DNA from 2 places in the Kribbella sp. NPDC003505 genome. Region 1 is predicted to be linked to the other one. Evidence: riboswitches for the same ligand, from Rfam matches in the RefSeq annotation. Region 1 holds a riboswitch; the other holds the start of a gene.
What was found. A riboswitch is a leader RNA that binds a small molecule or an ion and turns the genes downstream of it on or off. The one in region 1 is predicted to bind glycine.
Positions count from the first base shown of each region.

Region 2: linked by a shared signal. The riboswitch ahead of gcvP (aminomethyl-transferring glycine dehydrogenase) and the one ahead of ABZX12_RS19715 (L-serine ammonia-lyase) in region 1 are both predicted to bind glycine.

Region 1 covers NZ_JBEXNA010000005.1:368,242-383,893, reverse strand. Annotated here, with positions in the region: gene ABZX12_RS19770 (MFS transporter) at 1-128, shown strand, start outside; gene ABZX12_RS19765 (UBP-type zinc finger domain-containing protein) at 141-494, opposite strand; gene ABZX12_RS19760 (HD domain-containing protein) at 544-1,182, opposite strand; gene ABZX12_RS19755 (helix-turn-helix domain-containing protein) at 1,218-2,357, shown strand; gene ABZX12_RS19750 (VOC family protein) at 2,338-2,829, shown strand; gene ABZX12_RS19745 (hydantoinase B/oxoprolinase family protein) at 2,864-6,457, opposite strand; gene ABZX12_RS19740 (GntR family transcriptional regulator) at 6,577-7,326, shown strand; gene ABZX12_RS19735 (aminopeptidase P family protein) at 7,369-8,799, shown strand; gene ABZX12_RS19730 (hypothetical protein) at 8,987-9,214, shown strand; gene ABZX12_RS19725 (alpha/beta fold hydrolase) at 9,219-10,625, opposite strand; gene ABZX12_RS19720 (DUF3817 domain-containing protein) at 10,724-11,077, shown strand; glycine riboswitch at 11,075-11,167, shown strand; gene ABZX12_RS19715 (L-serine ammonia-lyase) at 11,248-12,621, shown strand; gene ABZX12_RS19710 (SDR family NAD(P)-dependent oxidoreductase) at 12,656-13,348, opposite strand; gene ABZX12_RS19705 (helix-turn-helix transcriptional regulator) at 13,451-14,281, shown strand; gene ABZX12_RS19700 (alpha/beta hydrolase) at 14,274-14,951, opposite strand; gene ABZX12_RS19695 (hypothetical protein) at 15,131-15,652, shown strand, end outside.
Region 2 covers NZ_JBEXNA010000002.1:403,859-419,510, forward strand. Annotated here, with positions in the region: gene ABZX12_RS06340 (GNAT family N-acetyltransferase) at 1-519, opposite strand, end outside; gene ABZX12_RS06345 (VOC family protein) at 579-965, shown strand; gene ABZX12_RS06350 (glycosyltransferase) at 969-2,279, opposite strand; gene ABZX12_RS06355 (glycoside hydrolase domain-containing protein) at 2,276-4,495, opposite strand; gene ABZX12_RS06360 (class I SAM-dependent methyltransferase) at 4,646-5,452, shown strand; gene ABZX12_RS06365 (sigma-70 family RNA polymerase sigma factor) at 5,385-6,578, opposite strand; gene ABZX12_RS06370 (YciI family protein) at 6,578-6,946, opposite strand; gene ABZX12_RS06375 (CDP-alcohol phosphatidyltransferase family protein) at 7,140-7,736, shown strand; gene ABZX12_RS06380 (DUF881 domain-containing protein) at 7,733-8,575, shown strand; gene ABZX12_RS06385 (small basic family protein) at 8,572-8,904, shown strand; gene ABZX12_RS06390 (DUF881 domain-containing protein) at 8,906-9,769, shown strand; gene gcvH (glycine cleavage system protein GcvH) at 9,821-10,204, shown strand; gene ABZX12_RS06400 (FHA domain-containing protein) at 10,336-10,875, shown strand; gene ABZX12_RS06405 (MerR family transcriptional regulator) at 10,862-11,560, shown strand; gene ABZX12_RS06410 (bifunctional nuclease family protein) at 11,635-12,129, shown strand; gene ABZX12_RS06415 (MerR family transcriptional regulator) at 12,389-12,958, shown strand; glycine riboswitch at 13,022-13,111, shown strand; gene gcvP (aminomethyl-transferring glycine dehydrogenase) at 13,181-15,652, shown strand, end outside.

The sequences.
Region 1 (15,652 bases):
CCGTCGGCGTCGCGGGTTGGCGCTACGCGCTGCTGCCGCTGGCGATCGGGCCGCTGCTCGGAACGGTTGCCATGCTGCGGTTGCGTCGACTGCCGGCGGCACTGACTCTCGCCAACGGGCGACGCTGACTGGGGCAGAAGTTACCGATGGAGCTGGGACTGCCAGTTGGTGGGGACCTTGCCGCCGGGGACCGGCTGGTCTTCGGGGCGAGCGGCCGGCGGGGCGAGGTCGGGGCCGTCGTAGTACTGGGACTCACCGTAGTGCCAGAACCAATCCTCGCCGGGCTCGAAGCTGCGGACGATCGGGTGGCCGCTCTCGGCGGCATGGGCGGAAGCGTGCTGGGCGGGGGAGGAGTCGCAGCAGCCGATGTGACCGCACTGCGCGCACCGGCGGAGGTGGAACCACCAGCCGCCGGCCTGCAGACACTCGACGCATCCGGTGCCGCTCGGGGGAACTGTGCTGTCGATGCCTGGCGTTCCAGAACTTTCCGTCATACCGGACATCCTCACCTGTCCCCGGCTCCCGGACAAGCAACGTCCGCGGTCACTCGGGCCAGGACGAGTTCTTGATGACGTCCACGAAATCGCCGCGGTGGAAGCCCGGGACGAAGTGCTCCAGTACGTCGGCCTTCACGTTGCCGAAGGTGGTCGCCGGGCGGTCCTGGATACCTTCGGTGAACGCGGCGAGGATGCGGTTCTTGAAGTCGGGACGGGGGTGCGCGGCGGTCACGGCGTCGCGCTCGGCGCCGGTGACCGCGTCGTACCCGATGCCGAGGACATCGAGTTCGACGCCGCGGGTGACGAGGGCGATCTCGGCGGACATGTGCAGCGGGATCTCCGGGGTGGTGTGCAGCGCGATCGCCGTCCACACGCGGTCGGCGGCGTCGTCGCTGATCCCGTGCCGCCGCAGGAAGCTCCGAGCCTCGTCGGCGCCGTCGATCTCGAAGCGCTGGTCCGTCCGGCGGTAGCGCTCGGTCAGGCCGAGGTCGTGGAACATCGCGCCGACGTACAGCAGTTCGGGGTCGAAGGAGAGACCCTGCGCCCGGCCGCGGAGGGAGCCGAACAGGTACACGCGGCGGGAGTGGTCGAAGAGCAGCGGCGACGCGGCGTCGCGGACGAGGTCGGTCGCCTCGCGGGCGAGGGCGCTGTCGGGGATCTGGATGCCGGCGATGGTTTCGGTCATGCGTTCAGGTTCGCGGTGCGGGGTACGCTGACGCCATGTCCAAATCGCCAGGTGAACCACAGATTCGGACATGCCGAGTCGCGCTCGTCGTGTACGACGGGGTGACGCTGCTCGACGTGACCGGACCGCTCGAGGTCCTCCACCAGGCCAACCTGGTCACGGCCGACAACAGGCCGGCTCGGGGCGCGCCGACCGAGTGGGACCGGCCGACCGAGGGGGACCGACCGGGCGCGGGCAATCGATGGGGTGGGAGTGTGCGGTACGAGTCGGTGCTTGTGTCTGCGGGTGGCGGGGAGGTGACTTCTGCCTCGGGTGTGGTGCTGGCGGGGGTGGTCCGGGCTGCTGACGTCGGCGTGGTCGACACCGTGGTGGTGGCTGGGGCGGATGATCTGGTGCGCGGGGTGCCGGGCGAGGTTCTGCAGGTGACGGCGAGGTTGGCGGACGGGGTCCGGCGCGTGGCGTCGGTGTGCAGTGGGGCGTTCGTCTTGGCGGCGCTCGGGATGCTGGATGGGCGGAAGGCGACGACGCATTGGCGGCATGCGGCGGCGATGGCGCAGCAGTATCCGAAGGTGGAGGTCCTGCCGGACGCACTCCACGTCACCGACGGGCGGTACCTGACCTCGGCGGGGATCAGCGCCGGCATCGACCTCACACTCGCGTTGGTCGAAGCAGACCACGGCTCCGAGACGGCCAGAGCCGTGGCGCGTGAACTCGTCGTCTTCATGCAGCGCCCCGGCGGCCAGTCGCAGTTCTCGACCGCGATGGCGACCCCTCCGCCGCGCACCGATCTGCTGCGGGCACTCGCCGACACCGTGGTCACGGACCCGGCGGCTGACCACAGCCTGCCGAGCCTGGCTGCGGCGGCCGCGGTCAGTCCACGACATCTGACCCGGCTGTTCCAGAGCGAGTTCAACACCACGCCCGGCCGATGGGTCGAGCGTGTACGGCTGGACCGGGCGCAACAACTGCTGCTGGACGGGCACAGCATCACCACGGCAGCACGCCTCAGCGGGCTCGGCAGCGACGAGACGTTGCGCCGGGCGTTCGCACGTCATCTCGGCACGACGCCGACTGAGTACCGCCGCCGCTTCCGGGCCGCGCGATCCGACGAGGAAGAGGACAGAGTCCGTCCGCTATCAACGTCAGACTCGAGGTATGAGCACACCAAACGGTAAGTCGACGATCACGCCCTACATCGTGGCGAAGGGCGCGGACGCCTTCCTCGAGTTCGTGGAGCACACCTTCGAGGTCAAGACGAGCGGACGGTTCCCGAACCAGGACGGCACCGTCGGCCACGCCGAGATCACCGTCGGCGAATCGGTGCTGATGACCTTCGACGCGGCGGCCGACTGGCCGGACACCCCGTCCTTCCTGAGCGTGTACGTCGACGATGTCGAGCGCACCTATCAGCGGGCCCTCGACGCCGGCGCCACCGTGGTGACCGAGTTGATGTACTCCGGTATCACCGGCGACCGCGGCTGCCGGGTGAAGGACCCGGTCGGCAACATCTGGTGGCTCCAGACCCACGTCGAGGACGTCCCCGAGAGCAAGGCCCGCGAGCTCTTCGCAGACCCGGACGAACTCGCCGTCATGCGCATCGCGCAGGACACCTTCGCGGCCGAGATGCACGGCCGCGTCCAGACCTGAGCAACCGTACCGAGGCTGCCCTGGGCCGGCGAGTTCAGCTGGACGGTGGGCCGTAGCCGCCGCCTCCGGGGGTCTCGATGACGAAGATGTCGCCGGCGGACAACTGAACGGAGTCGCAGCCGTCCATCTCGGTCACGGTGCCGTCCGTGCGTTCGATCCATTGGTGACCGAGGCTCCCGGGGTGGCCGCCGGCCATTCCGTACGGCGGTACGCGGCGGTGGCTGGCGAGCGTGGTGACGGTCATCGGCTCCAGGAAGCGGAGCATGCGGCGGCCGCCGTCGCCGCCGCGCCACCGGCCGTCGCCTCCGCTGCCCTCGCGGATCTCGAAGCTCTCCAGCCGGACCGGATACCGCCACTCCAGCACCTCGGGATCGGTGAGCCGTGAGTTCGTCATGTGGGTCTGCACCACGTCGGCGCCGTCGAAGCCTTCGCCGGCGCCGGAGCCACTGGCCACCGTCTCGTAGTACTGGTAGCGCTCGTTGCCGAACGTCACGTTGTTCATGGTCCCGGACCCCTCCGCCTGGACGCCGAGCGCGGCGTACAACGCGCCGGTGACTGCCTGCGAGACCTCGACGTTGCCGGCGGCAACCGCCGCGGGGTACTCCGGCGACAGCATCGAGCCCGGTGGGATGATCACCCGCAGCGGCTCCAGACAGCCCGAATTCAGGGGGATCTCGTCGTCGACCAGCGTGCGGAACACATACAGCACTGCAGCCATCACGACCGACGACGGCGCGTTGCCGTTGTTCGGTTGCTGTGCGGAGGTGCCGGTGAAGTCGATCTCGGCGGTGCGCGCGCCGGCATCCACGCGGACCGACACCTCGATCCGCGCACCCGAGTCGAGCTCGTAGCTGTACCGGCCGTCCCGGAGCGTCGGAATGACCCGCTGGACTGCTTCGGTGGCGTTGCGGCGGACGTGTTCCATGTACGCCGACACGACGTCGAGTCCGAAGTGGTCGACCATTGCGAGCAGCTCGTCGACGCCCTTCTCGTTGGCCGCGACCTGAGCGCGCAGATCGGCGATGTTCGTCGTCGGATTGCGTGACGGGTACGCCGCGGAGCCGAGCAGCTCGATGGTTTCGGGCTCTCGCAGGACACCGCCGGAGACGAGCAGCCAGTTGTCGATCAGCACCCCTTCCTCGTCGATGTGGGTGCTGTTCGCGGGCATCGATCCCGGCGTGATCCCGCCGATCTCCGCATGATGGCCGCGGGAGGCGACGTAGAACAGGATCTCCCGTCCGGCCCGGTCGAAGACCGGGGTCACCACCGTGACGTCGGGAAGGTGGGTGCCGCCGCGGTACGGGTTGTTGAGCACGTAGGTGTCGCCCGGCGCCATCCGTCCGGCGTTACCGGCAATGACCATCCTGATGCTTTCGCCCATCGAACCGAGATGGACGGGGATGTGCGGGGCGTTCGCGATCAGGTTGCCCTCGGCATCGAACAGTGCGCAGGAGAAGTCCAGGCGCTCCTTGATGTTGACCGACTGCGAGGTGCTCTGGAGCCGCACACCCATCTGCTCGGCGATCGACATGAACAGGTTGTTGAAGATCTCCAGCATCACGGGGTCGGCCTCGGTCCCGATCGCCCGCTGGACCGGCCGGGCGGTCACCCGGCGCAACAGCAGGTGGCCGAGGTCGTTCACTTCGGCACGCCAGCCAGGCTCGACCACGGTCGTCGCGTTGTCCTCGGCGATGACGGCCGGCCCGTCCACGGCGTCGCCGGGAACGATATCGGCGCGTCGGTAGAGGTTCACGTCCGTCCATGAGCCGGCCGAGAACATCGGCACGCTCGCTACCGCCTGCAGAGCGCTGTCCTCGCGGGTCCGCCGGTCCCAGGTCGCCGCACTGTCTCCGGCCGCGCCCAGCAGTTCGAGCGACACCGCTTCGACGACAATCTGCTTGCCGGGCATCAAGAACGAGAACCGTCGGCGATAGGCGGTCTCGAACTCCGTCACCATCGCCTGCACGGTGCCGGTCGACACGGCCACCGCCGTGTCGGTGCCGTCGTAGCGCAGCAAGGCCCGGCGGATCGCGGTGATCCGTTCGGCCGGGACGCCTTCGCGCTCGAGTTCGGCGGCGGCGTCGGCCTGGAGTTCGTCGAGGACCTTCGAGAGCTCCGGGAGTACGGCGTCGGTCAGGGGCGCCTCGACCGCCCGCTCGCGGAGGGCCGCGACGTCGGCGAGCCCCATGCCGTAGGCCGACAGAACCCCGGCGAGCGGGTGGATCAGTACTTCGGTCATGCCCAGCGCATCGGCGACGGCGCACGCGTGCTGACCGCCCGCGCCGCCGAAGGTCGCCAGCACGTACCGGGTGACGTCGTACCCGCGCTGGACCGAGATCTTCTTGATCGCGTTCGCCATGTTCGCGACCGCGATGTCGGCGAACCCGGCCGCAACCTGTTCGGGGCTCCGGCCGTCGGCGATCGCGTCGGCCAGCTCGGCGAACTTCCGGCGTACGACGTCCGCGTCGAGGGGCTGATCGCCGTGGTCGCCGAAGACCGCGGGGAAGAAGTCCGGCTGGATCCTGCCGAGCATGACGTTCGCGTCGGTGACCGTGAGCGGACCGCCCTTGCGGTACGACGCCGGCCCGGGATCCGCGCCTGCCGAGTCCGGCCCCACCCGGTACCGGCTGCCGTCGAAGGTGAGGATCGATCCGCCGCCGGCCGCCACCGTGTGAATGCTCATCATCGGCGCCCGCATCCGGACCCCGGCGACAAGGGTCTCCAGCTCGCGCTCGAACTCACCCGCGTAGTGCGACACGTCGGTGGACGTGCCGCCCATGTCGAATCCGATCACTCGGTCGAACCCGGCCGCCGTGGTGGTGCGCGCCATCCCCACGACGCCGCCGGCGGGGCCGGACAGGATCGCGTCCTTGCCGCGGAACAGATGTGCTTCGGTCAGACCGCCGTTGGACTGCATGAACATCACCCGTACGCCGTCCAGCTCGGCCGCCACCTGATCCACGTACCGGCGCAGGATCGGCGAGAGGTAGGCGTCGACGACCGTGGTGTCACCTCGCGACACGAGCTTCATCAACGGGCTGCACTCATGGGACAGCGAGACCTGGGTGAAGCCGATCCGTCGCGCGATCTCCCCGATCGCCACCTCGTGCCGGGTGTGGCGGTACCCGTGGACGCAAACCACGGCGACTGATCGCAAGCCGTCGTCGTACGCCTGCTGTAGGTCCCGTGCCACTGCTTGCTCGTCGAGCGTGACGACGACCTCGCCGTCCGCCGCAACGCGCTCGTCCGCTTCGATCACCCGCGAGTAGACCAGCTCGGGCAGCACGATCTCGCGGGCGAAGATCCGCGGGCGGTTCTGGTACGCGATCCTGGGTGCGTCCCGAAATCCCTTGGTGATGACAAGCGCCGTCGGCTCACCCTTGCGCTCGAGCAGGGCGTTGGTGGCAACGGTCGTACCCATCTTGACCACGTCGATCCGGTCGGTCGGCAGGCGCTCGCCGGCGGGCACACCGAGGAGCTGCCGGATCCCCTCGACGGCTGCGTCCCGGTAGCGGCCGGGGTTCTCGGAAAGCAGCTTGTGGGCGACCACCGTGCCGTCGGGCCGCCGGGCGACGACGTCGGTGAACGTGCCGCCACGATCGATCCAGAACTCCCACTTCGCTGCCACCCGATCCCGCCTCTCGCCTGCGTTCCGTGTCATCGAGACTAGGAATTGTTCAACAATCCTGCAAGAGCTTCGTTCGACAAGAGTTCCCCGCTGCGCGCGGCGTGGGCGATGATGCGGGGGTGGGTACGGGCGAGACGGAAGACGACGGCCGGCAGGCCTGGCTGCGAAGGGTCGCGGCCGACGTGGCGCGGCTGGATCGCAGCAGCTCGGCCGAGCGCGCGGCCGACATCCTCCGTCGCAGTATCACCGAGGGTGCCCTGCCGCCCGGTGCGCAGCTGTCCGAGATCGAGCTGACCGAGGTTCTGGAGATCAGCCGGAACACACTGCGGGAGGCTTTCCGGCTGCTCACTCACGAAGGACTGCTGGTCTACAAGCTGCACCGCGGGGTGTTCGTCCCGGAGCTGGACGAGCATGACGTGGTCGACCTGTACCGGCTCCGCCGGGTGCTCGAGGTGGACGTCGTACGGGCGTTGGGTGAGCGCGATCCAGAGGTGCCAGCGAGTCGGCTCGAGCCGTTGCTGGACGATGTCGAGGCAGCCGAGGCGGCCGCGCTGGCGGATCGCTGGCCGGCGGCCGGCACCGCGAACATGCGGTTCCACGAGCACCTGATCGGGCTCGCCGACAGCGCCAGGCTGAACGCGATCACCAGTCAGCTGCTGGCCGAGTTGCGGCTGGTCTTTCAGGTGATCGCGACGCCGCGGGAGCTGCACGAGCCGTATATCGTGCGGAACCGCACGCTGTTCGAGCTGTTGGAGGCCCGCAAGTACGAGCAGGCCGCCGCGGACCTGCACCAGTACCTGCTCGACTCCGAGGCCGGCATCCTCGCCGCGTTCCGGGATAAGGGCTTGCGCGGCCCCGCGCGGACCTGAGTTGATGAGCTCACACCGACAGCTGTAAGGGGAGCTCAGCTCATGACCGATGACGCCCGGACCGACCAGACGCCGAAGTCCTACCGCCCGATCGACGCCAAGGGGTTCTGGGAGTTCGTCTCTCGCGGCTGGGGGCCGGTGGACCGCTCGGTGACAGTGCCGGAGGGGCTCGCCGAGGCGGCCGCGGAGCATCGGCGCAAGCTCGCCGCCGCGCTGCCCGGACGCCGGATCGCGCTCGCGGCCGGCCGGGCGCCGGTCCGGTCGAACGACACCGACTACCCGTTCCGCGCCGACAGCGACTTCGTCTGGCTGACCGGCTGCCAGGCCGAAGGCGCCGTCCTGGTCATCTCCGGGGACGGCGACGCGACGCTCTACCTGCGCGAGACGGCCGGGCCGGACGAGGCGGACTTCTTCGCGAACGCGCGCGACGGTGAGCTGTGGATCGGCCCGGTGCCGGGCCTGAAGGACTGGTCGGACGCGCTGCAGATCGCCTGCCGCCCGATCGAGGAACTGCCCGCGGCGGTGCGCGGCGCGGTCCCGTTCATGCTGTCGGTGCCGGGCGTCGAACCGATGCTGGACGCCCTGGTGCGGACCTCGCCGACCGACGGCAACGCGTTGCGCCAGACGCTCGCCGAACTGCGCCGGATCAAGGACGACTGGGAGCTCGACCAGCTACGGGAAGCGGTCGCGGCCAGCGTGCTCGCGTTCGGTGACGTGGCGCGGGAGCTGCCCGAGGCGATCCGCGGCGGCGGCGAACGCTGGCTGCAGGGCACCTTCGATCGCCGCGCGCGGACCGCGGGCAACGGCGTCGGTTACGCGTCGATCGTTGCCGCTGGCAAGCACGCTCCGGTGCTGCACTGGGTCCGCAACGACGGCCCGGTCAACGAGGGCGACGTGATCCTGCTGGACGCCGGCGTCGAGACCCGCACCCTCTACACCGCGGACGTGACCCGGACCTTCCCCGCCACCGGCGAGTTCACGGCGGCCCAGCGGCAGGTGCACGACCTGGTGCACAAGGCGCAGCTCGCGTCGCTCGAGGCCGTCAAGGTCGGTGCGCCGTACCGCGCCTTCCAGTACGAGGCGCTGCGGGTGCTGGCCGAAGGGCTGCGTGACTGGGGTCTGCTGGACGCGTCGATCGACGAACTGCTCGGCCCGGACGGGCAGCAGCACCGGCGGTACATCGTCTGCGGGACCGGGCACTACATCGGCCTCGACGTGCACGACTGCGACGCGTCCCGGCCGGAGGCGTACTTCGCCGGCACCATCGAGGCCGGGATGGCGCTCGCGGTCGAGCCCGGCCTGTACTTCCACCCCAACGACGAGACCGTCCCGCCGGAGCTGCGCGGCATCGGCATCCGGATCGAGGACAACGTCGTGGTCCATCCCGACCGCCTGGAGATCCTCACCGCGGACCTGCCGATCACCACCGACGGTCTCGAGCAGTGGACCCGGTCGCAGCTCGCAGCGAAGTAATCAAAATTACTCGTCACGGCCAGTAACGTTCGCCGCGGCAGCCCCGATGTAGCAGGCGGGGGAGGGTCGAACTCGGCCGGCGTGTGGGAGTGGGGGGCCTCTGATCACACGCCAGGCCGAGTCGGCCCTGGACTGGGGCCGAAAAAGGGGGGAACCCAGGGTCCGCTGGGTACGGGGGAGTTACATCATGAACCTGCGTGTGCGAGTAGTGAACTGCGGCAGCCGGCACTGGTACGCCGACATCGACGACGCCGACGATCCGCAACCGGACGACCCGTTCTGGTACGTCGACAACTGCCGGACCCAGGCGCAGGCGCTGGAGAGCGCCTGCACCGAGCTCCGGCTGATGGCGGGGCGACTGGTCCGCGGCGATCACCTGGACCGGGTCCTCGAAGTGACCGGCGTTCCCGTCTGACCCGCTACCCGGCAGGTGGTACGGCGGCGCAGCTGCTGCCGCGCTCGGGCACGTCCTTCGCGATCAGGTAGTCGTCGACTGCGCTCTGCATGCACGGGCTCTTCGTGTAGCTGCCGTGCCCCCAGCCCTGGTAGGTCAGCAGTACGCCGTTCCGCCCGAGCTGGCGCTCCACGCTCTGTGCGAACGAGTAGCCGGTCGCCGGGTCGTGGATCGCGTTGGCGAGAAGTACCGATGTCTTGAGCCCACGTACCTTCAGCCGGTGCTGCGGGTTGTTCGCGGGCGGAGAGCCGAGACAGATCGACACTGCCATGAGCTGACCGGGATAGCGCAGGTCCTGGTTGTTGCGGGCGAGCCGCTGGAGGTGTGCGGCGTACTCGCGGTAGTCCCGAACCGGCAGGTTCCAGTCCTGGCAGAAAACGGCCAGCGGGTACGCACCGGTCTGCGTGGGCTTCGGGGGAGTCACACCGGCCTTCAGCAGCTCGGCCAGCGCAGTCCACTTCGGTTCGTAGAGCGCCCGGAACACCGAGTAGCTCAAGATGAACGGATCCGGCGACTTCGCCAGCAGCTCAGCCCAGCGCGCATGGATGTCGGTGCCGTGCAGTGCACAGCTCGTCGTTGCGTCGCACCACTTCACGAACTCGTCGAACGAGTCCTGTCCCGCGGCTGCCTGCGCGTCCAGGAAGTCACGCGTCGTGGCGGAGCTGTGGTCGATGACGCTCTCCAGCACCATCGCGCGGACGCGGTGCGGGTACGTCGCGGCGTACTGCGCTCCGAGCAGGGTCCCGTACGAGCTGCCGTGGAACGAGATCGTGGACTCGCCGAGCGCCCGCCGTACGGCGTCGACGTCGCGCACCGTCTGCCAGGTGTCGATGTGGTCGTACAGCGGGCCGGTGTGTTCACGGCAGTCCGTGGCGAGCTGCCGGTTGTAGTTGATGGTGGCGGTGAACTCGGCCGCGCTCCTGATGATCGGCGACGGCTGTTTGTTCAGCAGATCGGCGGAGCACTTCACCGGGTTGCTGCGCGCCACACCGCGCGGGTCGAAGCTGACGATGTCGAAACGGTCCTGCAGGTCCGTGCTGAACCGGTCGATTCCCGTCTTGATCCGGTCGACCCCGGAATCACCCGGGCCGCCCGGGCCGAACACGAGCACCCCGACCCGCTCGCTCGGCTCCGATGCCTTTCTCCGGGCCAGTGCGAGGCCGAAGGTGGGCCCGTCCGGGTTCCGCCAGTCGACAGGCAGTTGCAAGGTCGCGCACTGCGAGCCCTCCACCGCCGCGGGATCGTCCTTGCCCTCAGGTTGGCAGTCGGCCCAGTGCAGCGGCGGGCTGGTCGCGGAGGCGGTGGCCGTCAGCCCGGCGCCGCCGACGCCGAGTACTACCGCGCCGGCCAGGGCGCGTCGGATGAACGTCATGCCGCCGATCCTTCGGGCAATCGCTTGCTGGCGGCATCCGGGACGAGCCCCGCGTGACCCCGATCACGGCTTGGGGGCCTTGTTAGGGTCGGTCGTTGATGAGTACCAAACATGCGGCGTGGTTCCGGACGGTGGCGATCGCCGAGGCGATCTCGTGGACCGGACTGCTGATCGGGATGCTGTTCAAGTACGTGCTGTCCGACAACGAGATCGGGGTCAAGATCTTCGGGCCGATCCACGGCGGCATCTTCGTCGGCTACGTGGTCACCGTGCTCGCCGTGCGCGGGCCGTTGCGCTGGTCCTGGCCGGTGACGCTGGCCGCGCTGGCGGCAAGCGTTCCCCCGTTGTTCACCTGGTTCTTCGAGATCTGGGCGGTCCGCACCGGCCGGATTGACGCGGCCCGGCGGACCCCCGTACCGTCCGAGGCGTCAGTCAACTCAACAGCCGCATGAACCCGTGCGGGAGAGACCCGGACACGAACCGGGCGCCGTAGGAGCAACTCTCCCCAAGAATCTCTCAGGCACCTTCACCGCGCGGGCGAGGCACCTCTGGAGGACGCCCAGTCCAACAGAGCGGGGAGGACACCAAACGGTCAACGGCGACCGGAAGGAACCTCCACACGATGGCGATCAGCGTCTTCGACCTGTTCAGTATCGGGATCGGCCCGTCGAGCTCCCACACCGTGGGACCGATGCGCGCCGCCCGGACCTTCGCGCTCGGCCTGGCCGACGACGGCCTGCTGGCCGCGACGACGACCGTCGAGGCCCAGCTGTTCGGCTCGCTCGGCGCCACCGGGCACGGCCACGGCAGCAACAAGGCCGTCCTGCTCGGGCTCGAGGGGGCCGACCCGGAGACCGTGGTCACGCACTCGGTCGACGCCCGCGTCGAGACGATCCGCGAGCGCGGCCGGATCCTGCTGGCCGGCACCCACGAGATCGCGTTCGACGAGAACACCGACCTGCTGATGCACCGCCGCAAGGCCCTCCCGTACCACCCGAACGGGATGATCTTCGTGGCCCGCGATGCGACCGGCGCGGTGCTGCGGGAACGCACCTACTACTCGGTCGGCGGCGGGTTCGTCGTCGACCAGAACGCCGCCGCGGGGGACCGGATCGTGCCGGACACCACCCCGCTGAAGTATCCGTTCACGACCGGCGCGGAGCTGCTCGAGCGGTGCCGGGAGTCGCAGCTGTCGATCAGCGAGGTGATGCTCGCGAACGAGCTCGCCTGGCGCACCGAGGAGGAGGTCCGCGACGGCCTGCTGCACATCTGGCAGGTGATGCAGGACTGCGTCCGGGAGGGCTGCGAGACCGAGGGCATCCTGCCCGGCGGGCTGAAGGTGCCGCGCCGGGCGCACGCCCTGCACAAGAAGCTCAGCCAGGACCCGTGGTCGGTCGACCCGCTCAAGGTGATGGACTGGGTGAACCTGTTCGCGCTCGCCGTCAACGAGCAGAACGCCTCCGGCGGCCGGATCGTCACCGCCCCGACCAACGGCGCCGCCGGCATCATCCCGGCCGTGCTGCACTACTACCGGCGCTTCGTGCCCGGGGCGACCGAGGACGGCGCGGTCCGGTTCCTGCTGACGGCCGGCGCGATCGGCGTGCTCTACAAGGAGAACGCGTCGATCTCCGGCGCCGAGGTCGGCTGCCAGGGCGAGGTCGGGTCCGCCTGCTCGATGGCCGCGGCCGGTCTCTGCGAGGTGCTCGGCGGGACGCCGCAGCAGGTCGAGAACGCAGCCGAGATCGCGATGGAGCACAACCTCGGCCTGACCTGCGACCCGGTCGGCGGCCTGGTGCAGATCCCGTGCATCGAGCGGAACGCGATGGCCTCGGTGAAGGCGATCAACGCGGCCCGGATGGCGATGCACGGCGACGGCGTGCACGTGGTCACCCTCGACAAGGTCATCAAGACCATGCGCGAGACCGGCGCGGACATGAAGATCAAGTACAAGGAGACCTCCCGCGGCGGTCTCGCGGTCAACGTCATCGAGTGCTGATCACTCTCTGATCACCCCTTGATCACCCCTTTGATCACCAGGGGATGGTTCCGTGCAGGCTCAGGTACTCCGCGGTCGGCCCGTCCTTGTCGATCATGGCGAGCCGGACGATGATCTCTGCGCCCTCCTCGACGGTCTGGTAGCCGGTGCGGCCGTTGAAGTCGGTGGCGGTGTAGCCCGGGTCGACGGTGTTGATCCGCAGGTTCGGCAGCTGCTTCGCGTACTGCACCGTCAGCATGTTGAGCGCCGCCTTCGAGGCGCCGTACGCCGGGGCCGGCACCCACACCGGCACCGTGTCGATCGCGTCCGCCTGCACCGCGGCGGCGATCGAGCCGAGCCCGCTGGACACGTTCACGATCACCGGGTCGGCGCTGCGCTCGAGCAGCGGCAGGAACCGGTGGATCATCCGCACCGGCCCGTAGACGTTCAGGTCGAACACCTGATGGAACTCGTCGGCAGTCAGGTCCCGGGCCTCCTTGAACGGACCGGGGATGCCGGCGTTGTTGATCAGTACGTCGAGCTCGGTGAGCTGTTCCGCGGCGGCGTCGACCGACTCGTCGCTGGTGACGTCCAGCGGGAGGTAGTGCGCGCCGAGTTCGTCCGCGGCCTGCTTGCCGCGCTGGGGATCCCGGGCGCCGACGTACACGGTGTGGCCGGCCTCGACCAGCCGGCGGGCGGTTTCGTAGCCGAGGCCTCGGTTGGCCCCGGTGATGAGTGTTGTGGTCATGGCCCCACCCTCGCGCCGGCGTTCCGGGGCAGGTAGTGCCCGCGATGTCCTAGGGAACGGCAGTACCAGGCTGAACCGCCGCCGGCCCGCGATACTGGGGACATGGGTGAGCTCGGCAGGACGTTGCACGCATGGCGCGACCGGGTGACGCCCGCGGAGGCCGGGCTGCCGTCGGGCGGGAAGCGCCGGGCGCCGGGGCTGCGCCGCGAGGAGCTGGCGCAGCTCGCCGGGTTGTCGGTCGACTACGTCGTGCGGCTGGAGCAGGGCCGCTCGGAGTCGCCGTCGGTCCAGGTGCTGACCGCGCTGGCCCGGGCGCTGCGGTTGTCCGAGGCCGAGCGCAACCATCTGTTCGTGCTCGCGGGCGAGGTCGAGCCGTCGCCCGGCCGCATCTCGGCGTACATTCCGCCGGGCGTGCAACGGATCGTCGACCAGCTCGAGGGTGCGCCGCTGTGCGTCTGTGACGCCGCCTGGACGATCATCAGCTGGAACCCGCTGTTCGCTGCGCTGATCGGCGATCCGTCGCCCTGGCAGGGCCGCTGGCGGAACATCATCTACCGGCAGTTCGCGTCAACTGGCGACCGCGTCGTGCAGACCCCCGACCAGCGGCGGGCCTTCCGGGTGGCGATGGTCACCGACCTGCGCGTCTCCCTCGCCCGCTATCCGCACGACCCAGAGCTGACAGGGCTGATCGAGGAGCTCCGGACCGGGTACGACGAGTTCGCCCAGCTGTGGGACCAGTCGGTCGTCGGCTTCCACCAGACCGAGCAGAAAACCATCCGGCATCCCGAGGTCGGCACGCTCGTCATCGACTGCGACGTGCTCGCCGTCCCGGGCAGCGACCTGCGCATCGTCGTCTACACGGCCGCGCCGAACAGCGAGGCGGCCGAGAAGCTCCGCCTGCTGTCGGTCATCGGCCTGCAGGCGCTCACCTGAGCAGGGCCGCCACCGCCGTTGGGTCCTCGACCTGGGCGTTGTGACCGAGGCCGGGCAGCGTGACGACCTGGTCGTGCAGGGCGTGCAGCTCGGCGTCGCTGTTCATCGGGTCGCCTTCGCCGCGTGCGAGCACCAGCTCGGCCTGACTCGCCGCGATCAGCGCGGGCATGTCCGGCGCGCCGACACCGAAGGTCCCGGGGTCCATGGCCAGGCGCCAGCGTCCGTCCCGCTCCAGCAGGCCGTGGTCCACGACGGCGTCGGCAGGGTCCACGAGTCCGGCGAGGCCGGAGACCTTCAGGAAACGCGCGGCTGCCTCGTCGCGGGTGCCGAACCAGGCGACCGGCTTCTGCGCCAGGGCGGTCGCGCGCCCCAAGTCGTCGGCTGTCCAGCTCACTTTCACTCCGAGCGCGACGACCCGGGTGACCGTCACGTCGTACCGTCCGCTCGCCAGCTCGAGTGCGATCACGCCGCCGAGCGAATGGCCGAGCACGACGATGTCCCGGCGTACCGGAAGATCCGCGGCGATCGCCGCTGCCAGGGCGGCGAAGGTGTACGACGGGAGCGGGGCGGCCGTGCCGTGGCCGGGAAGGTCCGGCGCGTACTTGCCGGGCGGCCAGGTGTCCCAGACCCGACCGTTGGCTCCGAGACCGTGCAGCAGCACCAGATTCATGAGAGCAGGCTGGCAGATGAATTCGGATATCGCCGGGCAGATCGGCGCGTTGTCAGCTAACGCACCGCATTCCTACGCATGCGTAAGTGGTTCAGAATTACTAAACTATTGAGTTTCTCGGTGGAATTTCTTCCACCTACTGTTTGAAACTACTCGGCAACCGATACCCTCCGGGACTTGTGAATCCAATTTCTGCCACGGCTTCCCGCCGTCCGCCCTGGCAGAACCCGCGACGTCGCCGCCAGGTCGCAGCCGGCGCCGGCCTCCTGCTGTTCTGCTACCTCGCGCTTGTCCTCGTCGCCCTGCTCGGCGGCCCGCGGATCGGTGCGGGCTTCCTGCCGTTGCCCGGCGGCGGACCCGAGCCGGCCGCGCCGATCGCCGGCCCGCAGCCGGGCGAGCCGACGCAGAACGTCGCCGTGCTCCCGCCCCACACCAGCACGACCCCGGCCGCCACGCCCGGCGTCACGCCGCCGGCGCCGACGCCGTTGCCGAGCGCAACCAAGACGGGCGAGGTCCAGGTGCCGGTCGGTCTCGGCACGCCGTACCCCACGGTCGCCGCGGGCACGCCGACGCCGCAGATCGTGCAGACCACCGAGCCGACCGTCCCGGTCGCGACGAAACGGCCGCCGACAGTACCGACCGCGCCGCCGTCCACCGACCCGACCACGACGCCGACCAGCCGTCCGAGCACGTCGACGAGC
Region 2 (15,652 bases), on a different contig from region 1:
GTGGAGTTCGCCCCAGGTGATGGTCTTGCCGGGCTGGGTGAGCATCGGGTAGGCCTCGAGGGCCCGGGCGCCGCGCGTTCTGGCGTACGGGATCGTGGCGCGGGCGAGGTGGTAGGTGAGGCCGCGGCCGCGGAAGCCTTTGCGGACGGCCATGCAGGTGACGGCCCAGACGCTCTCGTCGTCCTTGTCCTCGGAGCGGTCCGCCCAGGGGATGCGCGACGTCCGCAACTTCGGGTACGCCGTCCGCGGCTCGACGGCGACCCATCCGGCCGGCTCGCCGTCGACGTACGCGACCAGGCCGGCCGTCGACGGCGCGTCCGGCGTACCGCAGGCGGTCTGGTCCTGCAGCCTCGTCATCCGCTCGTCGAGCGTCGAGTCCCGCCAGATCCAGCCGCGGATCTTGAACCGCTGGCACTGGCACTGCCCCGCGTCCGTCGTTCCGAACACGGCCTGCAGGTCCTCCCACGGCACCTCGTTCGCCGGGACGACGGTGACCTGCGACTCCTCGAGCGCTTCCATGCCGAGCAGGCTAACCCCGGTTCCGGACGACCCCCGTCCGGAACGTTAGGTTGGTTCGTATGCATCGGAGCCGGGTTTCCACGTTCCTGATCGACGTCCGGCGCGACGAGGTGGACGACGCCGCGGCGTTCTGGTCGCGGGCGCTGGGCGTCCGGACCTCGTCGCCGGCGGGGGAGCCGCAGTTCACCACGCTGCACGACGCGGTCCCGGGATACGTGACCGCGATCCAGTCCGTCGACGACGAGCCGCGCTACCACCTCGACATCGAGACCGACGACGTGCCGGCCGAGGTGGCGCGGCTGACCGGGCTCGGCGCGGTCGAGGTCGCGAGCTGGCAGGGCTGCCACACCCTCCGCGCGCCCGGCGGTCACCTGCTCTGCGTCATCCCGGTGCACAGCGACCCGGCGTACTTCGAACAGCACGCGACCGTCTGGAGCGGCGAGTAGACCTCAGGCGACGTGGACGGCGGGCGGCTCGGCAAGCGCGAAGAGTCGGTCGAACACCGCGGCCCGATCGAACTGCAACGCGTACGCCCGCGCGCGCCGCTCGGCCTCCGCCCGCTGCTCACGCGTCCAGTCGCAGACGACCTCGTCGAGCACGGCTCGCAGTGTGACCGGGTCGTGCTGCGGCACCAGCAGTGCCGTGTCGCCGACCGCCTCGGGCACGCCGCCGGTCGCGCAGGTGATGACCGGCCCGCCGCCGGCGAGCGCCTTCTCGACCAGTGCGATCCCGAACGTTTCCACGAACTCCGGCTGCTCGCGGGTCGGCAGCACGAACGCCGCGCTGCCGGCCATCAGCGCCGGCTTCTCCGCGTCGTCCACGTCCGTCAGCACCCGCACCCGCTCGCCCAGGCCCGCTGCCGCCACCCGCGCCACCACTTCGTCCTCCTGCGGCCCGCGCCCGGCCAGGACCAGTTGCACGCGTTCGGCCGACCGCGACCCGGCGTAGGCGTCGATCAGGTCGTCGACCCCCTTCGCCGAGGCGATCCGGGACAGGAACAGCACGTACCCGTCCCGCGCGAGGCCGCGCCGGGCGAGGGTTTCGGCGATCCTGTCGTCGGTGAGCGACAGGTACGACCAGGAGTCGACCGCCGGGTAGGAGATCGCGATCCGCTCCCGGCACTGCTGCGCGAACGTCGTGCCGTGCATGCCGTCGAGGGTCGCCGCCGCGGCCACGATCAGGTCCCTGGTGTACTCCGACACCGCCACGCAGTGATCGGCGGCCAGGTAGACCGACAGGATGTGCGCGGCCGCCCCGAACCGGCCGGTGTCCACGCACTCGCGCACCACGTTGGTGATGTCCGAGCCCACCGCCTCGGCCACCGTGATGACCTGGGCGGGCCCGATCCGGCGCGCCACCTGGACGGCCTCCTGGACGGCGATCGCGTGCGGGCTCAGGTACAGCGACATGGCCACTGTCGGCACCCCGTCGCTGAACAGCTCGACCAGCCGCCCGACGAGTCCGGACAGGTAACGCCCGTCCGGAACCCGGTAGTCGCCGACCGGGCCGGGCCGCTCCACGGTGATCCCGGGGCTGTACGGAAGCACGCGATCGAGCGGTTTCAACGGCAGCCCGGCCGCCTCGAGCGCGTCGAGCGGCCACGTCACGATCCGTACGTCGTCGAACCCGCGGGTGAGCGCCACCTCTGCGAGGCACCGCGCCTCACCGGAGTGCCCGCAGATCACCGGGTCGGCGCGAACGACGATGACCAGGCGGCGGTCGGGTGTGGACGGCTCGGGGGAGTGGTCGTCGATGGTCATGCCTCACCTCCAGTGGTGTGCAGTGGGTCGGACGTGGACGGTGGCCGGATCCGGGTGCCCCAGCCGGACGGCCGAGGGCCGAGCTCGATGTGCAGGGTGCGGATGTGCCGCAGTTCCCGGCCGGAGATCCAGGGGCGCTCGAGGGTCTTGCCGTCGACCGCGATGGATTGGACGTAGGAGACCGGTCCGCCTGCCTCGACCGGCTCGAAGCCTGTCGTGGTGATGGACAGGTCGCCCTCGGGCAGCCGGGTCGTGGACTCCGCCACGGCCGGCGCGCTCACCAGGAACAGGTTCTGGCCGGCGACCGGGAACAGCCCGAGAGTCGCCCACACGTACCACGCGGACAGCCCGCCGGAGTCGTCGTTGCCCGGCAGGCCGCCCCGGCCGGTGCCGAACTGGTTGGCGATCGCGGCGTGCACGACTTCGGCGGTTCGGTCCGGCCGGCCGGCGTAATGGTAGGACCACGGCGCCTCGTAGTCCGGCTCGTTGTTCAGTCCCTCGAACCGGCACAGGCCGTACCCGGCGTCCATCTCGGCCACGCTCGGCGCCACGCCCGGCTGGGTGACCGGCGCGGCGTCGTACCCGAAGAACGTGTCGAGCAGCCCGACGAAGGCGTCGTCGCCGCCGGCGAGGGCGATCCGGGCGCGCATGTCGTGGAGCAGCCGGAAGGAGTAGTTCCACCGGCCGCCCTCGTAGAACGTCGAGTCGCGCAGCAGACCGGTGTCCGGGTCGTACGCCGCCCGCCAGCCCTGCGCGAGGTCGCGCATCTGCCGCGCCAGCGGCCGGTCGCGGACCTTCTGGGCGATTGCCGCGGTGCAGTGGTAGGCGTACGCGAGGTCGAGGGTGTGGCTGATCGGGTGCGCCACGCCGTGCACCAGGTAGTCCTCGCCGTACGTCCGGCGCAGGTCCATCTCCAGGTGCACCATGGCCCAGTCCCAGTCGATCCCCGGCAGGTCCAGGTGGCACAGGTCGGCCAGGAAGGTGTGCGCGAGTGCGCTGCCCTGCCGGGAGAACCGGTCGGCGCCCTTGGCCATCCGGTAGCCGATCGGCAGGTTGCCCTCCTGCTCGCAGATCGACAGCATCGCGCCGGCCAGCGCGACCGAACGCTGCGGGAACAGCGTGGTCATCAGCGGCAGTTGGGTGCGGTAGATGTCCCACATGGTGCAGATGTCGAACGCGTACGGGCCCTCGGTCGTCCACGAAGGGCTCTCGTCCGGGGCGAAGCACGGTTTGACCAGCGAGTGGTAGAGCGCGGTACCGAACACCGTCGCCTGGTCGTCGGATGCGGCGTCGATCGCCACCTTGCCGAGGTGGTCGCGCCAGGTGGCCGCCGTACGGTCCCGCCGTACGGCGAAGGTGGTCCGGGTGCGGCCGACGTCCGAGTGCAGGTTGTCGCGGGCCGTCTCGCATCCGCGCAGGGAGAACCCGAGCCGCACCTCGACGGCCTGCTCGGCGCGCGAAGGGCCCATGAAGATCAGCCCGAAGGGCCGCAGTGTCGTCGGCCGGATGTAGTCGAAGTCGAGGCGGGTGCCGCCGGGCATCAGGCGCCGGTCGTACCACAGCAGTTGCCGCCAGCCGGGGGCGTCGACCTCCAAGTGCACGGCCAGCGGCACGCCCTCGACGTGGATCTCGCCCTGCGCCACGCCGGGCTCCAGCAGTGCCAGGTGCGCCTTCAGCGGAACGGTCTTGCTGTGCGGGATCGCGAGGCCGCCGGTCGACGCGTCGATGACGATCCGGGCGGCGTCGTGCGACGGGAAGGTGTACCGGTGCACAGCCGACTTGGGGCCGACCGTCACCTCGCAGCGCACCCCTGAGCTCAGCGTCGCGGCGTAGTAGCCGGGCTCGGCGACCTCGTCCAGCAGGTCCCACGTGGTGCCCAGGTCGTCGAGCGGTCCGAGCATCGGCGTGACCCGGAAGTAGTTGTAGTACTTGCGGATCGCGCCGGTGCCGGACTGCTGGAAGTGCGTGAAGCCGGAGGCGACCGGGCGGTCGTACAAGTGTCCGGGCAGGCCCTCGGTGTTGAAGTCGTACAGCCCGTAGCCGGTCGGGTAGGCGCCGGAGTACGGGCAGGCCGACACCATCCCGAAGGGGTGCAGGGCGCCCGGGTGGGTGTTGCCGACCTGCGGCTTGGGCCACCACCACGTCGCGGCCAGGCCCTTGGGCGTGGGCAGGTCGGTGGCGCCGGTCCCGATGAACGGGTCGACGTACTCGTACATCGGCCTCACCGCCTCGTGCGGGCTGACGTGGACTCTCAAAAAGTAAGAAGCGCATGTTTCAGCCGCGTGACCGGACGAGACGGGCAGGTTACGTCGGCCCGCAGCAGAATGCGGTACTCGGGTGGCGCACCGCGGTCTACGCTCCGACGCATGACTGAACTCGCGGCGACGTTCCAGCAGGCGGCAGTGGCGGAGGCCTACCAGCATCGGCCGCCGTACCCGGACGAGGTGTTCGACCGGCTCCTGGAGCTGATCACCGACGAGCCGCGCCGGGTGCTCGACATCGGCGCCGGCGAGGGCGCGATCGCCCGGCCGCTCGCGCCGCACGTCGAGCACGTCGACGCGGTCGACTTCTCGGCGCCGATGGTCGAGGCCGGCAAGCTGCGACCGGGCGGCGACCGTCCGAACATCAGCTGGCAGGTCAGCCCGATCGAGACCGCCGCCCTTAACGGCCCGTACGCACTCGTGACGGCCGGCGCCAGCATCCACTGGATGCCGTGGGAGGAGACGTTCGCGCGGATCGTCCCGCACCTGACGCCGCACGCCCAACTGGTCGTCGTCGACCACGGTCCCGTCAACGAGCCCTGGCTGCCCGAACTCGTCCAGGTCATCGAGCGGCATTCCCGCAAGCAGAACCACGACCCGAAGTTCAATGTCGTCCACGCGATCAGGGACCGCGGCCTGCTCGACCTCACCGGCACGGCGCGGACGGCGCCCGTCGCGTACCACCAGACCGTCACCGACTACATCGAGCGGCTGCACTCGACGTCCAGCCTCGCCCGTCACCTGATGCCGGCCGACGAGGCCGCCGCGTTCGACGCCGGGATCGAGGCCGCGGTCCGTCCGTACGCGAAGGACGGCGTACTGGAGCTGACGATCGAGGCCGAGCTCAGCTGGGGCCGGCCGCAGAGCCCGCCCGGGACAGCAGGTAGCGCTGCTCGGGAAGGCTCTGCGTGAGCCGCGCGGCGAGTTCGTAGGCCTCCCGGGCGGCCGCGGTGTCGCCGGACAACTCGAGCAGATGCGCCCGTACGGCGGCCAGCCGGTGGTGGTCGTGGAGCGCCGGATCCACGTCGTCGAGCAACGTCAACCCGGCGGCCGGTCCGTGCACCATCGCGACCGCGACGATCCGGTTCAGCGTCACCATCGGACCCGGCGCGGTCGACTCGAGCAGTTCGTACAGCATCAGGATCTCGCGCCAGTCGGTCGCGTCCGCGGTGGCCGCGGCGTCGTGGACCGCGGCGATCGCCGCCTGCAGCTGGTACGGCCCGACCGGCGCGGACCGCAACGTCGACTCGATCAATGCGGTGCCCTCGGCGATCGCCGCCGCGTCCCACAACGACCGGTCCTGCTCCGGCAGCGGCACCAGTGCACCGTCGGCCGTCGTCCGCGCGGGGCGACGCGCATCCGTCAACAGCATCAACGCCAGCAGCCCGGCCACTTCACCTTCGGCCGGCAGCGAGGCATGCAGTTGGCGGGTCAACCGGATCGCCTCGGCGCTCAGCTCGACCCGGTGCAACGACGCACCGGACGAGGCGGTGTAGCCCTCGTTGAAGACGAGATACAGCACATGCAGTACGGCGGCCAGACGCTCGGGCTGCTCGGACGCCGGCGGCATCGCGAACCGGGCGCCCTGGAGCTTCGCCTTCGCCCGGCTGATCCGCTGGCCGATCGTTGCCTCCGGCACCAGAAATGCGCGGGCGATCTCACCGGTCGTCAGCCCGCCGACCGCCCGCAGCGTCAACGCCACCTGGGACTGCGGCGTCAGCGCCGGATGGCAGCACAACATCAGCAACGTCAACGAGTCGTCCTCCGCCGACGCCGGCTCCGGGGCAGTCCACGAGGCCACGGTCTCCTCGCGGCGCGTCCGGGCCGCCTCGTTCCGCAGCACCTCGATCCGCCGCCGCGACGCGACCGTGACCAGCCAGCCGCGCGGATTGTCCGGCACACCGTCTGCCGGCCACTGCAGCGACGCCGCCAGCAGTGCCTCCTGGACGGCGTCCTCGCACGCGTCGAAGTCGCCGTACCGCCGGACCAGTGCGCCGAGCACCTGCGGCGCCTGCTCCCGGAGCAGCTCCTCGAGCATCACATGAACGCGCCGAGGTCACGCACCGGCCGCACCTCGACGACGCTGAACGGCGCCTCCGGGATCTGCGCGACGATCTCCACCGCGCGGTCCATCGAATCGCACTCGAGCAGGTAGAAGCCGGCCAGCTGCTCCTTCACCTCGGCGAACGGACCGTCCGTCGTCATCGGCCTGCCGTCTCGGACAAGCACTTGCTTGGTGAGCTCCGGGGCGTCGAGCGACTCCGACGCGACCAGCTCGCCCCGCACGGCCAGCGCCTCGTGCAGGGCGGCGTACCCGGCCATACCTTCCTTCTTCTGCTCATCCGTCAACGCGTCCCACACCGCCCGGGACTCCGGGTTGCCGTAGATCAGTACGAGAAACCTCATGTGCTCAGCGTAAGCATCACCAGGGGGTATCGATCGGGTCACTGGTTCGTCGCGGGCGTAGCGGCCGCCGGGCCGGCGCGTTCTGGTATCAGGGGAAAGCCGGGGCCTGCCCCGGGCCAGGCGGCCGTAAACCTGTCGTGGCGCCCCAGTAGAGTTACGACGGGTATCCAGGGTGGAGAGAGGGAGGGGTCGCGTGCCGGACTTGGAAGTGTCCGACCGGGTGTGGACGATCCCGAACGCACTCAGCTTCTTGCGGTTGCTGGGCGTGCCGCTGTTCCTGTGGCTGGTCCTCGGGCCGGAGGAGGACGGCTGGGCACTGCTCGTGCTGGCCGTGTCCGGGTTCACCGACTGGGCCGACGGCCAGATCGCCCGGCGGATGAACCAGACGACCCGCCTGGGCCAGATGCTCGACCCGGTCGCCGACCGGCTGTACATCTTCGCCACCGTCATCGGGCTGGCGTTGCGCGACATCATCCCGTGGTGGCTGGCGATCGCGCTGCCGCTGCGGGACGTGCTGCTCACCCTTACCCTGCCGGCCCTGCACCGCCGCGGCTTCAACGCGCTGCCGGTGCACTTCCTCGGCAAGTCCGCGACCTTCTGTTTGCTGTACGCGTTCCCGCTGCTGCTGCTCGGTGACGGTGACAGCACGCTCAACCTGCTCGCCCGCGTGTTCGGCTGGGCGTTCGCGATCTGGGGCACCGGTCTGTACTACTGGGCCGGCGCGCTGTACTTCGCCCAGTTGCGGCACCTGATCCAGACGGTCAAACCGATCAAGGACTCGGCCGGGTGACCCAGCAAGCCCCCCAGCAGACGCCACCTCGACGCGTCGACGCGTCGATGTCACTGCTGAACAACCTGATGGCGCACCCGATCGACGAGGGGTACGCCGTCGCGGCCCGCACCCGGTCGACCGCCGACGGCAAGCAGACCCGCTCCCGGCACCGGATCATGCTGGTGCTGGCCGCCGCCGTCCTCGGCTTCCTGCTCGCCGTGGCCGCCGCGCAGAACTACCGCAGCGCGCCCGAGGCGGAGAAGCAGCGCAAGGAACTGATCACCCGTATCAACCAGGCCGACACCCGGCTGAACGAGCTGCGCAACCACCAGTCCCAGCTCGCCGACGAGGTCCGCCGGCTGCAGGCCAGCGGACTGAGCAACGACAGCACCGGCGCGGCGCTGCAGCAGAAGCTCGACGACCTGGAGCTGCAGACCGGGGCGATCGCGGTCACCGGCCCCGGGATCAAGGCGGTGATCGACGACGCCAAGAACGCCGACGCCAAGGAGGGCCGGCTGCTCGACGTCGACCTGCAGCAACTCGTCAACGGCCTGTGGACGTCCGGCGCGGAGGCGGTCTCGGTGAACGGGCACCGGATCACGTCGCTGACCGCGATCCGCGGCGCGGGCAGTGCCATCACCGTTGACTACAGTTCGCTGACCCCGCCGTACACGGTGCTCGCGATCGGGGACACCGCGACCATGCCTGCCCGGTTCGCGCAGAGCTCCGGCGGGCAGTGGGTGCAGTACCTGGTCAGCAACTTCGATGTCCGGATGACGATCACGACGGAGGATTCCTTGCTGGTGCCGGCCGATGCGACCATCGCGTTGCGCTACGCGAAGGTGCGAACGAGATGATCGCCGTACTCGGGCTGGTGATCGGTGTCGTCATCGGTCTGCTGGTCGCGCCCGACGTCCCGGACTGGGCGCAGCCGTACCTGCCGATCGCGGTCGTGGCCGCGCTCGACGCGGTGTTCGGCGCGCTGCGTGCGTTCCTGGACGGGATCTTCGACGACAAGGTGTTCGTCGTCTCGTTCGTGTCCAACGTGCTGATCGCGGCCCTGATCGTCTACCTGGGCGACCAGCTCGGCGTCGGGTCGCAGCTGTCCACCGGTGTGGTCGTCGTGCTCGGCATCCGCATCTTCACCAACATGGCCGCGATCCGGCGGCACATCTTCCGGGCCTGACATGAGCGACGAGACACCGGACAAACCCGCGCAACCGGCCGCCGACACACCTGCCGACACACCGGCCGGCACGCCTGCAGGTTCGCCTGCCGATGCGCCGCCGACGCCGATGCCCAAGCCGAAGCCGCGGACGCCGAACCTGGCCCTGCGCCGGCTGCGGGCCGGGTTCAAGCCGTCCCGCGGCCAGGCGATCGTCGCGGTCGTGCTCGCGCTGGTGGCCTGCGTCGCGGTCGTGCAGGTCCGGGTGAACCGGGCCGACGACGGCTACCAGAACGCCCGCCGCGAGGACCTGATCGCGATCCTCGACGGCCTCGGGCAGAACACCCGGCGGCTGGAGAGCGAGATCGCCGACCTCGAGGAGCGGAAGAACTCGCTGTCCTCCAGCGCCGACAAGGCGCAGACCGCGCGCGAGCAGGCCGAGGCCCAGGTCCGCACCCTCGGCATCCTCGCCGGTACGCTGCCCGCGCAGGGCCCCGGGGTCCGGATCACGCTGAACGACCCGCAGGGCAAGATGACCTCGAGCAACCTGCTGGACGCGATCGAGGAACTGCGCGACGCCGGCGCGGAGGCGATCCAGGTCAACGGTTCGGTCCGGGTGGTGGCCAGCACGGACTTCGTGGACGACGCCCCGGGAATCTCGATCGACGGCCAGAAGGTGAACTCGCCGTACGTCATCGAGGCGATCGGGGAGGCCCACAACCTGGCCGAGGCGGCCAACTTCCCGGGCGGTCTGGTCAGCGAGGTGACCGGTCCGCAGGTGGGCGGAACGGCCGAGGTCACCGAGCTCGAGAACGTCCCGATCACCGCCTTGCACGCCCCGGAGGAGCATCGTTACGCTCGCCCGGCGCCCAGCCCGACCAAGTAGCTGTACCTGTCGCTGTACCTGTAGCTGTACTTGAGTGAAAGAGGAACGAAGGTGTACCCCGAAGACCTGAAGTACACGGCCGAGCACGAGTGGTTGAAGGCCGGCGAGGAGGGACCCGTGCGGGTCGGCATCACCGACTTCGCGCAGGACCAGCTCGGTGACATCGTGTACGTGCAGCTGCCCGACGTCGGCAGCGCGGTGCGGGCCGGCGACGCGTGCGGTGAGCTCGAGTCGACCAAGAGCGTGAGCGACCTGTTCGCCCCGGTGAACGGCACCGTGACCGCGGTCAACGAGGCGCTGGCCGACCAGCCGGACCTGGTGAACAGCGACCCGTACGGCGAGGGCTGGCTGCTCGACATCGAGGTCGAGGACGCCGCCGAGGTGGCCGCGCTGATGGACGCCGAGGCCTACAAGGGGCAGCTCGACCAGAGCTGACAACTGACTGGTAGCGTTACCGGCCTCAACCGCTGGTCGAGGGTTGAGGCCGCTGTCCACACTGTCAACACTGTCAATACGGGGTCTATCGAAGACGTCGCCGGACCGCCGGCGATCGGGAGGATCACAGCATGCCGTTCTGCAACCAGTGCGGGCACGAGAACTCCGAGGGCAGCCGGTTCTGCTCGCAGTGCGGAGCGATGCTGCCTGGCGCGGACCGCCCGGCGGCAGCCCCGGCGACCCCCCAGCCGACACCCGGTGTCACCGACACCGCGATGCTCACGCCGATCGGCGCCGAGCCGGAGCCGGAGCAGCAGACCGGTGAGCCGCTGTCGGCCGACGACGCGGCCGCGGTCGGCGCCCTGCCGGCCGGTTCCGCCCTGCTGATCGTGCAGCGCGGCCCGAACGCGGGCAGCCGGTTCCTGCTCGACGTCGACGTGGTGACCGCGGGCCGGCACCCGGACAGCGACATCTTCCTCGACGACGTGACCGTGTCGCGCCGGCACGCCGAGTTCCGCCGGGACCCGTACGGCGTGAAGGTCCGCGACGTCGGCAGCCTGAACGGCACGTACGTGAACCGGGACCGGATCGACGAGGTCCTGCTCAACAACGGCGACGAGGTCCAGATCGGCAAGTACCGGCTGGTGTACTACGCCAGTGGCCAAGCCTGATCCCAGCGCCGAAGGGCCGGTGGGCGGCCGCGGCATCGGCGAGGTGCTGCAGCTGCTGCAGGCCGAGTTCGCCGACGTCACGATCTCCAAGATCCGGTTCCTGGAGGCCGAGGGGCTGGTCACGCCGGCCCGGACGGCGTCCGGCTACCGCAAGTTCAGCGCCGCCGACCTGGAGCGGCTGCGGTACGTGCTGACCGCGCAACGCGACCAGTACCTGCCACTGAAGGTGATCAAGGAACATCTCGGCGCGATCGACCGCGGCCTGCGTCCGGCGGCCGCGGGGCCACCGGTCGCGCCGAGTTCGTTGCCGCAGACTCCCGGCCAGCCGGTCGCCGAGGACTTCGGTGCCGCGGGCACCGAGCTGCGGCTGACCCGCGACGAGCTGCTGCGCGCCGCCGCGGTGTCCTCGGAGCTGCTCGCTGAGCTGGAGGGGCACGGCCTGGTGGTGGCCAGCGGCAACCACTACGGCGGCGACGCGATCGTCGTCGCGCAGGTCGCGGCCGAGCTGGCGTCGTACGGGATCGAGCCGCGGCACCTGCGGGCGTTCCGGACGGCGGCGGACCGCGAGGTCGGCCTGATCGAGCAGGTCACGGGACCGCGCCGTACCGAACAGACCGGGGAGCTGGCCGCCCTCACCGTCCGGCTGCACACCGCCCTGGTCCGCTCCCGCCTGCCGCGTCCCTAGGCCGCCGCACGGCCTTCGTCCACAGGTGACCCCAACGGCGCGCCGGGTGCTTCGGCTCGGAGTAGGCTGAAGGGGTGCGCGAAGTCGACGTGGTCGGAGTCCGGGTGGAGATGCCCTCGAGTCAGCCGATCGTGCTGCTCAAGGAGGTCGGAGGTGAGCGATACCTGCCGATCTGGATCGGTGCTGCCGAGGCGAGTGCGATCGCCTTCGCCCAGCAGGGGATGGAGCCGCCCCGGCCGCTGACCCACGACCTGTTCGCGGAGACCATCCGCGTGCTCGGGCACACGCTCAGCCAGGTCCGGATCGTGAACCTGACCGACGGCGTGTTCGAGGCGATCCTGGTGTTCGACGACAAGACCGAGATCTCGGCCCGGCCGTCGGACTCGATCGCGATCGCGCTGCGGACCGGCACGCCGGTGTTCTGCGCCGACGAGATCCTCGCCGAGGCCGGCATCCCGGTCCCGGAGAGCGAGGCGAACGACGCCGACGAGGTGGAGGAGGAAGAGGAGGTCGAGCGGTTCCGGGAGTTCCTCGACCAGGTGACCCCGGAGGACTTCGACAAGAGCTGACACCCCGGCCCCGCCGTGGTGCGCAGATGGTGCAAGTGCGGCTAGGTAACGATTCGTACGACGGTCGCGACACGCTCGCGGCTCGACGCGGTTGTCGTTGACCCGGTTCGGGCGGCGGCTTACCGTGAAGGAGTCGTGGGGTGATGTCACTCCACGCAGATGACTCGTTCCAGTCGGTATCCAGGGAGGCTCAGGCGTGACACGCACCGGGGACACGGATCTGACGGCGCAGTCGACGTCCGACGCGCACGCAGAGGCCATGGCTGCCGCTACAGCCACCGCCGGCGTCCAGGGTCTGCTGTTCGACGACGACCTGCGGCCGATGCCGGAGGACGTCGGGTTCCGGGGGCCGACGGCCTGCGCCGCGGCCGGGATCACCTACCGACAGCTCGACTACTGGGCCCGCACCGGCCTGGTTTCCCCGTCCGTGCGCCCGGCGACCGGCTCGGGAACGCAGCGGTTGTACGGTTTCCGTGACGTTCTGTTGCTGAAAGTGATCAAGCGGCTGCTCGACGCCGGGATCTCGCTGCAGCAGATCCGGACCGCGATCGCGCACCTCAGCAAGCGCGGCTTCGACGACCTGACCCAGATCACGCTGATGAGCGACGGCGCGTCGGTGTACATGTGCACCTCGCCCGACGAGGTCATCGATCTGCTGGCCGGCGGCCAGGGCGTGTTCGGTATCGCGCTCGGCGGTGTCTGGCGGGAGGTCGAGGGCTCGCTGTCGGAGCTGCCGACCGAGCGCGCCGACGGTCACGACGACGGCGATTCGGAAGGCCACGCGGGCGACGAGCTCGCCGCCCGGCGCCGCGCCCGGATGACCGGCTGACGTCTCGTTCGGTCCTGCGTGCCCGAACTGTGCGCGGATTCCTGGTAGCCTCGGGACAGCCGTTCACAGCACTCGGGAGAGTCCCGTGTCATCGGGCGCCGAAGGGGCAATTCCTCCCCGGAACCTCTCAGGCCCATGGACCGAGTGTCACAGGCGACTCTGGAGCGTAGTGCGTGACAGAGGGGGAGGCGACCGGAAGCACGTCAGCAACGGAGCCTCTTGATGACCGAACAACTCTCCGCCACGTTCGCCGACCGCCACATCGGGCCGCGTCCCGACGAGGTCGCGCGGATGGTGCAAGCCCTCGGGTACGCCGATGTCGACGCGCTCGTCGACGCCGCGGTCCCGGCGTCGATCCGCTCCGCCGAGGCGCTGCGGTTGCCCGAGCCCGCGTCCGAGGTGGACGCGCTCACCGAGCTGCGGCAGCTCGCGGCCCGCAACACCGTCGCCACCTCGATGATCGGCCAGGGGTACTACGGGACGTTCACGCCGTCGGTGATCGTCCGCCGCCTGGTCGAGAACCCGGCCTGGTACACCGCGTACACGCCGTACCAGCCGGAGATCTCCCAGGGCCGCCTCGAGGCGCTGCTGAACTTCCAGACCGTGGTCTCGGACCTGACCGGCCTGCCGACCGCGAACGCGTCGCTGCTCGACGAGGGCACCGCGGCCGCCGAGGCGATGACGCTGGCGCACCGGTCGAACAAGAAGAGCAGGTCCGACCGCTTCCTGGTCGACGCCGACACCTTCGCCCAGACGATCGCGGTCGTGCAGACCCGCGCCGAGGCGCTCGGTATCGAGGTCGTCGTCGCCGACACCACCGACGGTCTGCCCGAGGGCGACTTCTTCGGCTTCCTGGTGCAGTACCCGGGCTCGAACGGCGCCGTCCGCGACCTGAAGCCGCTGATCGAGGCGGCGCACGAGCGCGACACGCTGGTCGCCGTGGCCTCCGACCTGCTCGCGCTGACGTTGCTCGAGGCACCGGGTGAGGCCGGCGCCGACATCGTGATCGGCTCGTCGCAGCGCTTCGGCGTCCCGCTGTTCTACGGCGGTCCGCACGCCGGGTTCATGTCCGTGCGTTCCGGTCTGGAGCGGTCGCTGCCCGGTCGTCTCGTCGGCGTCTCGGTCGACGCGGACGGCGCCCCGGCGTACCGGCTGGCGCTGCAGACGCGGGAGCAGCACATCCGTCGCGAGAAGGCGACGTCCAACATCTGTACGGCGCAGGTCCTGCTCGCCGTCGTGGCGTCGATGTACGCCGTGTACCACGGCCCCGACGGCCTGAAGGCGATCGCCGAGCGCGTGCACTCGTACGCCGGCAAGCTCGCCGCCTCGCTGCGGGCCGGCGGCGTCGAGGTCGTGCACGGCGAGTTCTTCGACACCGTCCTGGCCCGGGTCCCCGGACGTGCCGCCGACGTGGTGGACGCCGCCCGGCAGAACGGCATCTGGCTGCGGCTCGTGGACGCCGACCACGTCGGCATCTCGTGCGACGAGAAGACCGACGTCGCGACGCTGACCCGGGTCTGCCAGTCCTTCGGCGTGCAGTACGACGACACGCTCGGCGCGCCCGCGATCGCCGTACCGCGGACCACGGACTACCTGACGCACCCGGTGTTCAACACGCACCGGTCCGAGACGGCGATGCTGCGCTACCTGCGCAAGCTGTCCGACATGGACTACGCGCTGGACCGCGGCATGATCCCGCTCGGCTCGTGCACGATGAAGCTGAACGCGACCACCGAGATGGAGCCGGTCACCTGGCCGGAGTTCGCGGACCTGCACCCGCTCGCGCCGATCGAGGACGCGGCCGGTTACGTGAAGCTGATCGGTCAGCTGGAGCGCTGGCTGGCCGAGGTCACCGGCTACGCGAAGGTGTCGATCCAGCCGAACGCCGGTTCGCAGGGTGAGCTGGCCGGTCTGCTCGCGATCCGCGGCTACCACCGCGCCCAGGGCTCGGCGGACCGCAACGTCTGCCTGATCCCGGCGTCCGCGCACGGTACGAACGCCGCCTCCGCGGTGATGGCCGGCATGAAGGTCGTCGTAGTCAAGGGCAACGACGACGGCACGATCGACCTGGACGACCTGCGCGCGAAGGCGTCCGAGCACGCGGAGAAGCTGGCCGCGATCATGATCACCTACCCGTCGACGCACGGTGTGTACGAGGAGAGCGTCCGCGAGGTCTGCCGGATCGTCCACGAGCACGGCGGCCAGGTGTACGTCGACGGCGCGAACCTGAACGCCCTGCTCGGCCTCGCGAAGCCGGGCGAGTTCGGGGGCGACGTCAGCCACCTGAACCTGCACAAGACCTTCTGCATCCCGCACGGCGGCGGCGGCCCGGGCGTCGGCCCGGTCGCGGTCGCGGCGCACCTGGCGCCGTACCTGCCGAACCACCCGCTGCTCGACCAGGCCGGCCCGGAGTCCGGTGTCGGCCCGATCAGCGCGGCGCCGTTCGGGTCCGCGGGCGTGCTCGCCATCTCCTGGGCGTACATCCGGATGATGGGAGCCGAGGGGCTGACCGCGGCGACCAAGGCCGCCGTGCTGACCGCGAACTACGTGGCGAAGCGGCTCGAGGGTGCGTTCCCGGTGCTGTACACGGGCGAGAACGGCCTGGTCGCGCACGAGTGCATCCTGGACCTGCGGCCGATGACCAAGGAGACCGGCATCAGCGTCGACGACGTCGCGAAGCGGCTGATCGACTAC